Regions from separate parts of the Clostridium zhoujianii genome, predicted to be linked through region 2. Evidence: riboswitches for the same ligand, from Rfam matches in the RefSeq annotation. Region 2 holds a riboswitch; each other region holds the start of a gene.
The links. A riboswitch is a leader RNA that binds a small molecule or an ion and turns the genes downstream of it on or off. The one in region 2 is predicted to bind thiamine pyrophosphate.
Positions count from the first base shown of each region.

Region 1: it holds a riboswitch for thiamine pyrophosphate, as region 2 does, so the genes downstream of both, thiW (energy coupling factor transporter S component ThiW) here and thiT (energy-coupled thiamine transporter ThiT) in region 2, are expected to answer to the same signal.
Region 3: it holds a riboswitch for thiamine pyrophosphate, as region 2 does, so the genes downstream of both, tenA (thiaminase II) here and thiT (energy-coupled thiamine transporter ThiT) in region 2, are expected to answer to the same signal.

Region 1 covers NZ_JBPUTF010000002.1:143,478-147,840, forward strand. The annotation lists gene ACSYT2_RS14250 (BglG family transcription antiterminator) at 1-342, opposite strand, end outside; gene thiD (bifunctional hydroxymethylpyrimidine kinase/phosphomethylpyrimidine kinase) at 556-1,362, opposite strand; gene thiW (energy coupling factor transporter S component ThiW) at 1,365-1,868, opposite strand; TPP riboswitch at 1,921-2,031, opposite strand; gene sdaAA (L-serine ammonia-lyase, iron-sulfur-dependent, subunit alpha) at 2,060-2,941, opposite strand; gene sdaAB (L-serine ammonia-lyase, iron-sulfur-dependent subunit beta) at 2,943-3,623, opposite strand; gene ACSYT2_RS14275 (hypothetical protein) at 3,751-4,230, shown strand; gene ACSYT2_RS14280 (nucleoside kinase) at 4,307-4,363, opposite strand, start outside.
Region 2 covers NZ_JBPUTF010000004.1:121,832-126,194, forward strand. The annotation lists gene ACSYT2_RS16485 (prolipoprotein diacylglyceryl transferase) at 1-178, shown strand, start outside; gene ACSYT2_RS16490 (YhfM domain-containing protein) at 165-998, shown strand; gene ACSYT2_RS16495 (P-loop NTPase) at 1,020-1,856, shown strand; gene ACSYT2_RS16500 (ferredoxin) at 1,927-2,115, shown strand; gene thiT (energy-coupled thiamine transporter ThiT) at 2,164-2,847, opposite strand; TPP riboswitch at 2,904-3,004, opposite strand; gene ACSYT2_RS16510 (hypothetical protein) at 3,036-3,239, opposite strand; gene ACSYT2_RS16515 (PadR family transcriptional regulator) at 3,306-3,758, opposite strand; gene ACSYT2_RS16520 (DegV family protein) at 3,762-4,363, opposite strand, start outside.
Region 3 covers NZ_JBPUTF010000001.1:1,001,490-1,005,852, reverse strand. The annotation lists gene ACSYT2_RS04760 (ABC transporter permease) at 1-626, opposite strand, end outside; gene thiT (energy-coupled thiamine transporter ThiT) at 805-1,395, opposite strand; gene tenA (thiaminase II) at 1,397-2,062, opposite strand; TPP riboswitch at 2,164-2,256, opposite strand; gene ACSYT2_RS04745 (HAD family hydrolase) at 2,504-3,298, shown strand; gene ACSYT2_RS04740 (aryl-sulfate sulfotransferase) at 3,354-4,363, opposite strand, start outside.

The sequences.
Region 1 (4,363 bases), on a different contig from region 2:
TACATCTAAATTCTTTGATGTTGCTGATAAGTTAATTTTCCCCTCAATTAGAAGTTTAGCTTTTATAAGATCTATTCTTTCTTCCTTAGAATGTTTATTTAACTTATAGAATTCTTCAATCTTTTGATTACCTATTAATGATTTGTGAAATGCTAATTTACCTTTAGATTTTTTTTCTATTAGAGGCAACTTATTTATTCTAAGCAAAAAATTAATTGTATCTAAGTCATATCTAATTACTCTATCTGTTATATTCAATTTTTCTGAAATCTCCTTAATGGAGGTTTGGTTGTTCTTCTTTAAGAACTCTAGTACTTTTAATAATCGACTATTAACATACATCTCTATCACCTGATTTCATTTTACTTTTAAACTAATTATAAAACAATTATCAATAATCGCAACAAAACCTGTCGAAAACTTTCATGTTAAAGAATTGTAATAATTTATGTCGAAATCTTACATCTTATGTTTCTTTAATAAAACAAAACCGAGTTTACTAAAAGGATACTTTAATATACTCCTCTTAACATAAACTCGGTTAATAACTTATTATTATTTTGTCACTTTGCTACTTTTATACAGTTCATAGAAATGATTAGTTGGTCCTACACCTTTTCCAAGTTCAAATCCATGCTCAATAGCTATTGTAATATATCTTTTTCCTTCATTAACAGCATCTTCTATATCCATACCTTTTGCTAAATTAGCAGCTATAGCTGATGATAGTGTACATCCTGTCCCATGTGTATGCTTTGTATCTATTCTTTCTTGTTTTAAATAAATAAAATTTTTCCCATCATATAATAAATCAGTTGCATCATCTTCCAAATGTCCACCCTTTACTAATACGTACTTTGGTCCAAGCTCCTTTAACTTGATTGCTGCTTCTTTCATTTCTTCTAGATTGCTAATTTTTATTCCCAAAATCTCCTCTGCCTCTGGTAAATTAGGTGTTATTAGTGTTGATATTTGGAATAATTCTTCTATTAATGTTTCCTTAGCATCATCTGATAAAAGTTTAAATCCACTTTTAGAAATCATAACTGGATCAACAACAACTGGTGGCAATTTTTCAACTGACCTTAAAGATTTTCCTATAGCCTTTATTGATTCTATTTTTGAAACCATACCTACTTTTATTGCATCAACCTTAATATCATCAAAAATGGCTTTAATTTGACCGCTTATTATCTCTGGGTTTACGTCCTGTATTCCAAATACCCCCATTGTATTTTGTACAGTAATTGCTGTTACGACGCTCATAGCAAATACTCCATTTGCAGACATAGACTTTATATCTGCTTGAATTCCAGCTCCTCCTGAACAATCTGAACCTGCTATAGTTAATGCTGTTTTCATATCTATCTACCTCCTCTTAATAGTAATGTTTTTCTTATTGATGGTACCTTAAGTAATATATAGGCTATTATAGCCCCTCCAATACAACTAATAGAAAATGGTACTATATAAACAAATAATGCTACCTCTTTTCCTAAAACTAACTTAGCAATTGGATAAGCTACTAATGCCCCTAATAATCCAGTGCCTATAATCTCACCTAATACTGCTATCTCTATTTTCTTGAACTTCTGATAGGCTAGTCCAGCTAATAATGCTCCTATCATACTTCCTGGAAATGCTAATAAACTTCCTGTTCCTAAAATATTTCTTAGAAAAGATGATACAAATGCATTTCCTACAGCATAAATGGGACCTAATACTACTGCTGCAACTACATTAACAAAATGCTGCACTGGTGACATCTTAGCCCCAAATATAGGAATAGAAAAGGTTCCAAATATCGTTGCTATTGCAATAAGGATTCCACTTATTGCAAGCTTATAAGATATATCTTTTTTATTCATATATATTCCCCCTTTTAAAAACAAAAAAGTGTAGCCTAGGGCTACACTAATAAATTTTAATTTATTACTTCCCTACGGTGGTCCTAACCACATCAGGTTCAAGAGTTTAGGAATTCAACTATTCCATTCTCAGCTAGAAACACTAGCACCCCTAGTAAATTTATACAATTTTCTATTTTATTCTACCACTTTTATTCTTCTCCGTAAACCTTCTTCTTTAATTCAAGACCAGCTTTAGTTACAGCAACTCCTCCTAAGGCTGTTTCTCTTAATGATGCTGGAAGACTCTTCCCAACCTTATACATTGCTGATAAAGCATCGTCAAATGGTATTTTAGAATCAACACCAGCCATAACTAAATCAGCTGTACATAAAGCACTTATTGCCCCTGAAGCATTTCTCTTAGCACATGGTATTTCAACTAATCCTGCTACTGGATCACATACTAATCCTAGAATATTTTTAAATACTATTGCCGCTGCATCTAAACTCATTTTAGGTGTTCCACCCATCATCTCAACTACTGCTGCTGCTCCCATAGCTGCTGCTGAACCACATTCTGCTTGGCATCCACCTTCTGCCCCTGACATTGTTGCATTCATTCCTATTATCATACCTACTGCCGATGATGCGAATAATCCTTGGATTAATTCATCCTCGCTCTTTTTAAGCTTAGCTCCTGCTGAAAGTATTACTGCTGGTAATATCCCACAAGATCCTGCCGTAGGACACGCTACTATTTTACCCATAGCTGCATTTACTTCTGATGATGATAATGCCATTGCCATTGCTAAAACTGTTGTTTCTCCTGTTAAAAATTCGCCCTTCTCTATATACTTTTGCAGCTTATATGCGTCACCGCCTATAAGACCACTTACAGAATAAACTTCCTTTTCCATTCCACCCTTTGCCGATTCCATCATTACATGTAAGTTATGCCTCATTTTTTTGAAAAGATCTTCCCTACTTATTTCTCTCTTTTCCATCTCATGCCTTATTGCATATTCACTTAGAGAAATATTTTCTTCATCACAAATCTTTAAAAGTTCTTCACCACTTCTTGCAATATTCATTTTATTCTTCCTCCGTAACTGGATTTATACTAATTACTCTACTTATTGATTCTATATTTTTTATTTGATCTACTATTGATTCTGTAATTTTATTATCCACTTCAAATACCATTGTAGCACCCTTACCTTTTTGCTTTCTAAATACCTTCATAAATGCTATATTAATTCCCTCAAAGTAAAGAGTTGAGGTTACCTTTGATACTGCCCCTGGAATATCTTGATGTGAAATAATTAATGTAGGGTATTCACCAGTAAATTCAACCTTATTTCCATTTACCTCGTTGATCTGTATACTTCCTCCACCTATTGATGAACCAACGACTTCACATTCATTTCCCTTTTTAGTTTTCATCAAAAATTTAACTGTATTAGGGTGTACATCACCTAAATCATATTCCTCAAACTCTATCCTAAGACCTACTTCCTTAGCTATTTCAAGGGAATCCCTTAATCTAATATCACTTGGCTCCATTCCTAAAATCCCAGCAACTAATGCTCTATCTGTTCCATGTCCTTTATATGTCTTTCCAAAAGAGCCATGTAATAAGAACTTTACACTTTCAATTTCACCATTTGCTACTGCCCTTGCAACCTTTCCCAATCTAGCTGCTCCTGCTGTATGAGAGCTTGATGGACCAATCATAATTGGGCCTAATATATCGAAAACTCCTGGATTCTTCATAATTTATCTCCTTATTCTTTAGTACTTTGTTGATATTAGTTTAAGTAATTTTCTATGTATTATCAATGATTATTTTGTTATACTGTTCTTGTAGTAATTAATGTCATAAAATATGGGAGGATAACTAATGGATAACATATTAAATATACTTTTTATATTCGCTATTATTATGGGGTTTTTATACCTTATATATTTTTTAATGAATATGTACGATTTCTATAGAATTCAAAAAGAACATAACTCAATAATTACTCTTAGAGATAAAACTTCTTTCCTCTGTGCTGTATTATTACTTATTTATATGGTATTAAATGGTCCTAATCTCCTTGGAATGCTTTTCTTTTTAACAGTATTATTTTCTTCATTTAATTTCAACTTTATAATTTTTTCTAAAAATAGCATGCTTTTATTTGGAAATAAAATTAGTTATGAGAATATTGATAGTATAACTATTGATGGAAATGAAAATAAGTCTAAAAGATTTTTCACTATAACCCTTAAGAATAGATCTAAAGCTTTTACCTACTATCTTAAGAATAGTGATATTGAATTTATGAAAACTAACTTTAATAATAAAAACCTTGAGGTGTCTTATAAATCTCTTTAAATTATGTACTAACTATAAATGTAATGTAACATTTATAGTTAGTTCATCCCTGGTAGATATTACATATCTATATACTCTAGTATTTATAGAAACAGCTTCCCCCAATAAATTCTCTAAGTAAAGAATTTCCTGG
Region 2 (4,363 bases):
TGTTATTTTATATAGCATAGGAAGGTTTTTAGTGGAGTTTTTGAGGAATGATCCAAGAGGAAATGTTGGTATTTTATCAACTTCACAATTTATAGCTATTTTCACATTAATACTAGGAATAGCTATATATAATATTCAAAAGTTAAAAGGGAGAGATAGTAGCGTTGAAGAAAACTAAATTCTTAATAATATGTTTATTAATAATAATATCAGCTTCTTTTATGGGATGCAGTGTAGTAGACAAGGGTATGGTAAAGCTTGGATTCAGAAACGATGACTTTGAATATATTAATGAAAACAAGGTTGATAAGATTATTATACAAAGTTCAAGAGATGCAGGTTTTAGATTTGTTGTCACAGATAATAGCGCAATAACAGATATATATAATATTCTATCAAAGGGAAAAATCAAAGATAAGAAAACATCATTAGATCCAGATTATATATTTGAAATACATATAGGTGATGATGTAAAGTCTTATAAATATTCAGTAAGTGTAGATGAAAGAGGCGTGGGCAATTTTTATGATGATGAAAAATCCTATGAAATCTCTAAGAATTTAGATGAAACAATAATACAAAATCTTTCATTTATAAGAAAACCAAGGGATTTTGAAAAGGTATATTATAATACAATTTTAAAAGTTCTAGAGAAGAAAGAAAGTGAACTTACAGGTAGTGAACATAAGGTTGGAGTAGATATAACAGGGGATGTGGATTGTTTAAAGTATATGTTTTCTATTGACCTAAAGAAGTTTGAGAAGAACTTAGAAAAGACGGTTCCTAATGCTAAGTTAATACAAAATAATATGGATGAATTTGATACTGTTATAACAGTAAAAAATAAAGGATATAACAGTAAGGTGTTTAAAACAACAATAACTGTTGATGATAAGAAAGATAAAATATATGAAACCTATTATATAGAGGCAAATTATGAGTATAAGGATTGGACTATAACAGTTAGCGAACCAAATACTAAGCCTGAAAATTGGTAGGAAACAAAAGGAGGAATAGTGATGAGTAATTGTGATAGCTGCCCAAGTAAAAGCTCTTGTAGCTCAAAGGGTGCAACAACATGTACAGTTAAGGTTTTACCTAAGTATGGTAATGTGAAAAATGTTATAGGAGTTGTAAGTGGAAAGGGTGGAGTTGGTAAATCAACTATCACTGGCGTTATAGCTACTATGTTAAGAAAAAAGGGATATAAGGTAGGGGTTCTTGATGCAGATATTACAGGGCCATCTATGCCTAGATTCTTTGGTATAAATAAGCAAAGGTCAAAAATGACTACAATTGATGAAAATTCAGTGAAATTTGAACCAGTAGAAACTAATAGTGGGATTAAGGTTATGTCACTTAATTTAATAACTCAAGTAGAGGATCAACCAGTTATTTGGAGAGGTCCTGTTATAACAGGAGTATTGAATCAAATGTATGTAGACACAAATTGGGGTGAGTTAGACTATCTTCTAATAGACATGCCACCAGGTACAGGAGATATTGCATTAACAGTAATGCAAGATTTCCCTATAAGAGAATTAGTAATAGTATCTACACCACAAGATATGGTTTCGATGATAGTTAAGAAGGTCGTAATAATGGCTCAAAAAATCGGAATTAACATAAAGGGTGTAGTTGAAAATATGTCTTACATAATGTGTACAGGATGCGATAAGAAGTTAAATGTATTTAGTAAAAAATCTGCAGAAGAACATGCAGAATATTTAGGTATTCCTTTAATAGGCGAACTACCTATTGATTTAGAATTTACTGAAGCTTTAGAAGAAGGTCGCGCTGAGGAGTATGTAATGGATAATCCACTATACTCTCTAATATTTGAAGGATTATATTAGTAATAGTAAATAATTTAGTTCTTATTGGGCAAAATACAGATGTAAAGTCCTATAGGAAGGAGAAATTAATATGAAAGCAGTTGTAGATCAAGAAACTTGTATAGGTTGTGGCTTATGTCCATCTATATGTGAAGATGTATTTCAAATTAATGATGATGGAAAGGCACATGCAGTAGTTGATGAAGTGCCTGGAAGTTGTGAAGACGCAGCTAAAGATGCGGAATCAAGTTGCCCTGTAAGCGCAATAAGTTGCGAGTAAAAGAAAATAAAAAAGTTACCTCAATTATAGAGGTAACTTTTTTTCTTACTATGAGTTTGATGCCATAGTAGTATCATCTCTTTTTAGTAATCTATTAATAGGTAATATAGCAATTATAACAAGGCATATTATTGCATCAGCACCTACCATAGGAGCATTTACAACTAGAGAATATAAGGAAGGTCCCATTCCAAATTCGGCGCCATATGAGCCAAAGAAGACCACTCCAGATATAAAGTGACATACAAATTTAGCAAGGAAAGCTAAACCAGTACCAAGTAACTTATGGTTTTTAAAATACCCAGCTAGTCCAATTGCTAACGATGGTAGTGGATAATCAAATAAAATTTGAACTGGGTGAACAAAGTAAGGATCCATAAATAGATTTAATAATCCATATAGAAATCCAGTAAGGAACCCAACCTCTGGTCCATATATAAATGCAATTAAAAGTAATGGAACCATTCCACCTAAAGTAACACTACCACCCATAGGAAATTGATATATTCTTAATATTTGTAGTACACAAGCTAAGGCTAGAGCAATACCGATTCTACTGATCATTTTTGCATCAAGCTTAACCTTCTTGAATTTTAATAATGCAAAAACTATAATAGCAAGTCCTACCAGAGCAAATATTGATGTTGGGTTACCAAAGATAGTACTTGCTTTTTCTGAAAAGTTGCTAAAATAGCTAGCAAATCTATCTGACCAATCTTGAAAAATGTTCATAAAAAATACCTCCTAGAAACTCTGCTAGAAGGTATGTAAAGCCTATGATGATAAGATAACAATTATAATTGCTTTCCTACGCTGGTCTTAACCAGATCAGGTTATAAGGGTTAATGAATAATCATTTCTCAGCCTTAAGGCACCCCTAGCAGGTAATATTTAATTCTAAAATCATTCTATTACTTACCTTAAAAAAAGTCAATAAGCTTATCATTCCCTAGAGTGCTGTTTGGGCGAATAGTATTAGTTAAGGTAATGTTATCGCTAGAAAATTGTACATTATCTCCAGTGTTTGCATTACCTATTTGAATTATAGGTAATGTTACTATACTTCCATCTTCTAATGCAATAAAACCATCCATATTATTTTTATCAATAAGTATACCCTTCATTTTAAAAATCCTCCTAATAATATTAGGATGGCTTTAAAGAAAAAAAGATATACTTAAAAGTATATCTTAGTATATGTCCTTATAGATAATTTTAAAAACCTTCAAGGATTCCTCAATTTTAGGCTTTAATAATAGTTTTTTATTAAGATATTCAAGTCTTCCTTTTTCGGTAAGTTTATAAATCTTTTTAAACTTCTTCTTAGGATCATCCCATTCACCAGTAATAAATTCTTGCTTTTCTAATTTCTTCAAAAGAGGATAAATACCGCCAGTACTTGGAATCCATAGGCCACCAGTTCTCTCTCCGATTTTATTGGAAAGATCATTACCATTAGAAGGACTCAAGCTTAATAAATGAAGAACATATATAGGAAGAAGACCTTTAGTAAAAACTTGACCTACGGCCTCATTTTCTTTTTGAACCTTTTTTAGTTGATTTACTTTTTGTTTATATTCTTCGTATAGACGTTTTTCTTCAGCTTTAATATCCTCGGGACTCATAAAGCTAAGGTCACTCATTAATTACTCAACCTCTTGAAGAACAAAGCCAACTAATCCAGGACCAGTATGAACACCAAGAGCCGGACCTATAGATCCAGTAAAGATTTTATTTATATTGCTATGATTTTTTACTGATTCATATAAGGCGTTACATTCTTTTAAAGCATCTCCATGAAGAACCCATAGATTACATTTACCTTTTTCTAGATAAGTATTTAGGATCTCTCGAATTTTGTTTATAGATTGATTTCTTCCTCTCACTTTAGAATAAGTATGATAAACACCATCATCTCCAACGTGAATGATAGGTTTTAAACTAAGGATTTCTCCAATAGTACCAGCAACTTTACCTATTCTACCACCTTTTTTTAGATATTCTAATGTACTAAGGGTAAAGTAGCAGTTAACTCTTTCTCTGTGCTTAGGAAGAGCTTCTATGATTTCTTCAAAGCTTTTACCGTCTTGAATCATTTTAGCAGCTTCAATAACTATAGAACCTTCAGCCATAGTTAGAGTTTTTGTATCATACACAAATGACTTTAAATTTGGATGATCTTCAAGTACTAGTCTTATTGAGTTACTAGTTCCTGAAAGAGCACTTGAGATATTTATAGATATTACAT
Region 3 (4,363 bases), on a different contig from region 2:
TTTTCAACCATTACTACATTTGTATCTATATTACTTTCCGTTATTGACTCTCCTTCGCTTAGTACTGATTCGCCATTTACATATTCATCTGACATACTAAAATTATTAACTCCGCTTATTGTAATATCACCAGACATATGCATACCTTTGGGAATGTTATTTATAAATGAATTTCCACCATTTTCTTTGCCAAATCCCGCAATCTTATTTTCCGTAGTTGTTGTTTCCGCTTCTTTCTCTTTGCCAACGGGTAAAAGTTCTGTTAAGTTTGCACCAGCACTTTTACTTAAGTAATATCCTGTTACGTGATCATTTTCTTTTAGTAAATCTACATATTCTAAAGGTACATCTTTTTTCTCCATAGTAAGCCTTTTTCTTTCTCCAGCAGTACTACTGCCCTGTTCATTACTATCTCTTTGTTTTTGCATCATTTTCTCCATATTTTGAGATACAGTAACAACTGCTCCAAGTTTTTCTCTAGCTAGTACTGCGGCTGCTTGTGCCCCTGACTGTATTCCAAAAGATGCTAGTATTACTACACAAACTGTAAACATAATTCCAAGTAAAATTACCGTTCTACCTTTCTTTTCCTTTAATGTCAGTATTCCTCGTATTATAAAGTTCATTTTTATCACATTCCTTTACTTATATTTTTACTTTCATTAATATTAGCAAAGTAAATTGTATTTCTAATGAAGGACATGTGAATTTCATCTGTAATTTCTACACCTGTATTAATAATAAAAAAGCACCTAGGTTAGCATACTACCTAGGTGAATATTTCTTAGTTTAATATAGTTTTTATTAATTTAAAGCTTTCTTTAATCTTGCAATTGGCAACATATATATTATCCCTACTGAAAGCACACCTTCTAGTCCACCTCCAGAGAAATTATATATAAATGAATAAACTACAGGATTCATCCCCTCTGGAGCAAATTGTCCAAAGAAGACTATTCCAGATATAAAGTGTAATAGAGTACTTATAAGTACCGCTACTAAGCTACCTATTACAATATTCTTTTTACTATCTTTTCCAAATATATCGCTTAAACCTAATGCCATCTCTGGAAGTAAATAATCAAGTATTAATTGTGCTGGATGAACTATGTATCCTCCCATTAATAAGCTTAACAATCCTGTAATAAGTCCAGCAGTAACCCCTACCTTTCTTGAATATAAGATTGATACTAATAAAAGTGGTAACATGGAGAACATATTAATTCCTCCATCTTGAGGATACTTTATTACAGGTATCAATGATAACATATAGCTAATGGCACTAAACAATGCCACTACTACCATCTCTTTTGTAGTTAATTTAAGCTTTCTCATCTTATTAAAGTAAATTAGGAATGGAATTATAGAAATAAATAATAGAAAAGTATTAAACATCTTATTTATCTCCCAAGGAATATGCCATATTCCAAAAATCCATCTCATATATACTTGCATTCCTAAAGATTTTTATTAATTTCTCCTTATCATCTTCATTTAAATTCTCACATAACTTATTAGTGTAGTCTATCCATATTTTTGTGAAATTTGTATAGTCTTCACCACTATAAACATCTATCCAACTTCCATAAAAATTACCTTCAATTGATCCACTATAATTATCTTTAAGATATTTCCCTATAAAATTATAACTCCAGGTACAAGGTAATAATACTGCAACTATTTCTTCAATTGAACCTGTTAATGCTACACTCTTCATATAGCTTGTATAGCTTTCATTTGCTTTATGATAATCATAATTCTCTATATCAATAATATTTTCTCCAAATCCCTTTAGATAAGAAATATGATTTGCACTTTCATCATTAATAATACCATCTGCTCCTTCATAAAACATTTTCATATCATATATTTTGTTGCTTTTTATAACCCCCATACAGTATACTTTTGTATATTCTTTAAGATATAGATAGTCTTGTATAAGATAATTTTTAAACTTATCCTTATCTAAAGTACCTTCACCAATCTCCTTAATAAATGGATGTTCTAAATACCCCATCCATATATCCTTACTTCCTTTAAATAATTTTTCTGTAAATAACATATTTTCTCCTCCTACTTATACATATTCTTAATTTACATAATAAAAAAGCTATACCTATAGGCATAGCTTATATAATTCAAGATTAAAATATATTAATATTATAATTCTATAATAAGCTTTCCTACGCTAGCATTATCTAGTTCAGGTATAAGGGTCGGTTATCCTCTCAGCACATGGCTCCCCTAGCTATTTTATTTTTACAAAATATCAGAATATTATAACTTTACAACCTATAATATCCAAAATAATTATATCACTAATACTTAAATATTAGAAGGACTACTCTAAATTAATATAATTTGGTTAATATCCATCTTCGCCTTTACAATGTCTCTTTTACCTCTTCCTTATGATTTTTTTGAAATATATGAGCTTTTTCACTATAATAAAGTTATAAATCAAAGAGAGGAGATACTACATGTTGATGTAGTTAAGTTACTAATGAATAAAAATATTGTATTTTTTGATATTGATGGCACCTTAGTAAGTGAAGAAAATCATATCATTCCAGAAAGCACTAAAGAGGCAATTAAAAAGATAAGGGAAAATGGTCACCTAGCCTTTATTAATACAGGTAGGCCAGTATCAGAAATAACTAATACTCATAGAGAGATAGGTTTTGATGGATTAATTTGTGGTTGTGGTACTTACATTGAATATAATAATGAAGTTCTTCTTTACAAATCTCTTGGTAAAGAATTATCAAAGGAATTAGGACAAGCAATGCAAGAGTATAATTTAGATGGAGTATTGGAAGGTAGAAATGGTGTTTATTTTGATAACCTTGAAAATATAAAACATAAAGAAATTCTAAGAATTATAGATATACATAAAAATGAAGGCTTCTATAAAGGTACTACCTGGTATGAAGATAACTTAGATATTGACAAGCTAGTTATTTTCTTAAATGAAGATAGTAACTTTAATGGATTTTATGAAAAGTATAAAAATATATTCGATTTTATAAAAAGAGCTGATGATTTTTATGAATTAGTGCCTAGTGGATACTCTAAAGCATCAGGAATTAAGTATATAATAAATCATTTAAATATTCCTTATGAAAATACTTATGCTATAGGTGATAGCACTAATGATTTATCTATGCTTGAGTATGTTAATCATAGTATTGCAATGGGTAATAGTAATCCCATTCTATTTAATCTAGTTTCCTTTATTACTAAGAATCTTGAGGATGATGGAATACATCATGCCTTATCTCATTATAATATGCTTTAAATAAAAGACCCCAGCACCACTTATGCTGGGGTTCCCTATTTACTTTTACATTATCCTATTTTCCTTCTGTATTTGATATAACGCAAAATGCACTACTATTATTATATCCTTTAACTCCAATAACTTCTGTTATTTCTTTTGCCCCTATAGGTTCTGCCCCCTCTATTCTATAGTTTTTTAAATCCACCTTTTTAATTTCTACCTCAATTTGTTTTTCTAATTGTGGTACCCATTCATAGGGAACCCTATAAGCCCTATATATCATGTTCATACTTGGAACGTTATTTTCTACTTCTTTGTACGGATTTATATATTCCCATACTATCTCATGGTCAGATGTAATTTCAAATACCCGTCCATCTGATCCTTCAGTTATTAGTGTATTACCATTGGCAAGTCTTTGTGCACTACTTACAAAAGGACTATAAAATCTACTTGAATCTAGGGGCTCAACTAACCCAGCTTCCTTTGGAGTATATTGCCATACAATCTCTAATGTTACTGGATTAATTTCTAATACTCTAGAATAGTCCCTATGGGCATTTTGTCTGCCAGTTAGTGACACAGGATTAGTACTTCCATACCCGGCCCATCCCCCATTATCAAAGATTAGTATATTCCCTTCTCCCGGTAATCCCTTTGGTATCATATGCACATGGTGTTGACCAATAATCCACCCTAGTTTTTTTAAGGTTTCATTTTCATCATAGTATGGCCCAACCTTCCAAACAATTTTCCCACTACTTTTATCAATAATTGCAAAAATATTCGATTCCCTACTGCTCCAAATAATATTATTAGGGTTAAATCTCTCATCACCATCATCATACCATTTATTAGGACCTAATAAAGAAATGGAGTTTATATGCATCCAGTCCCCCATCCCCCCACCTACTGGCCTTATATTAGGATCCCTACAAATTACATTTTTAGCAGTCTCATTAAACCCTAACTCTTCAAAGTGCTCATTAATATTCCATTCCCAAATAATTTCCCCTTCCCATGTTACTTCGATTATCTTATCATCTAATAGTAACTTTTCACTTATATTATTATTCTTAATAT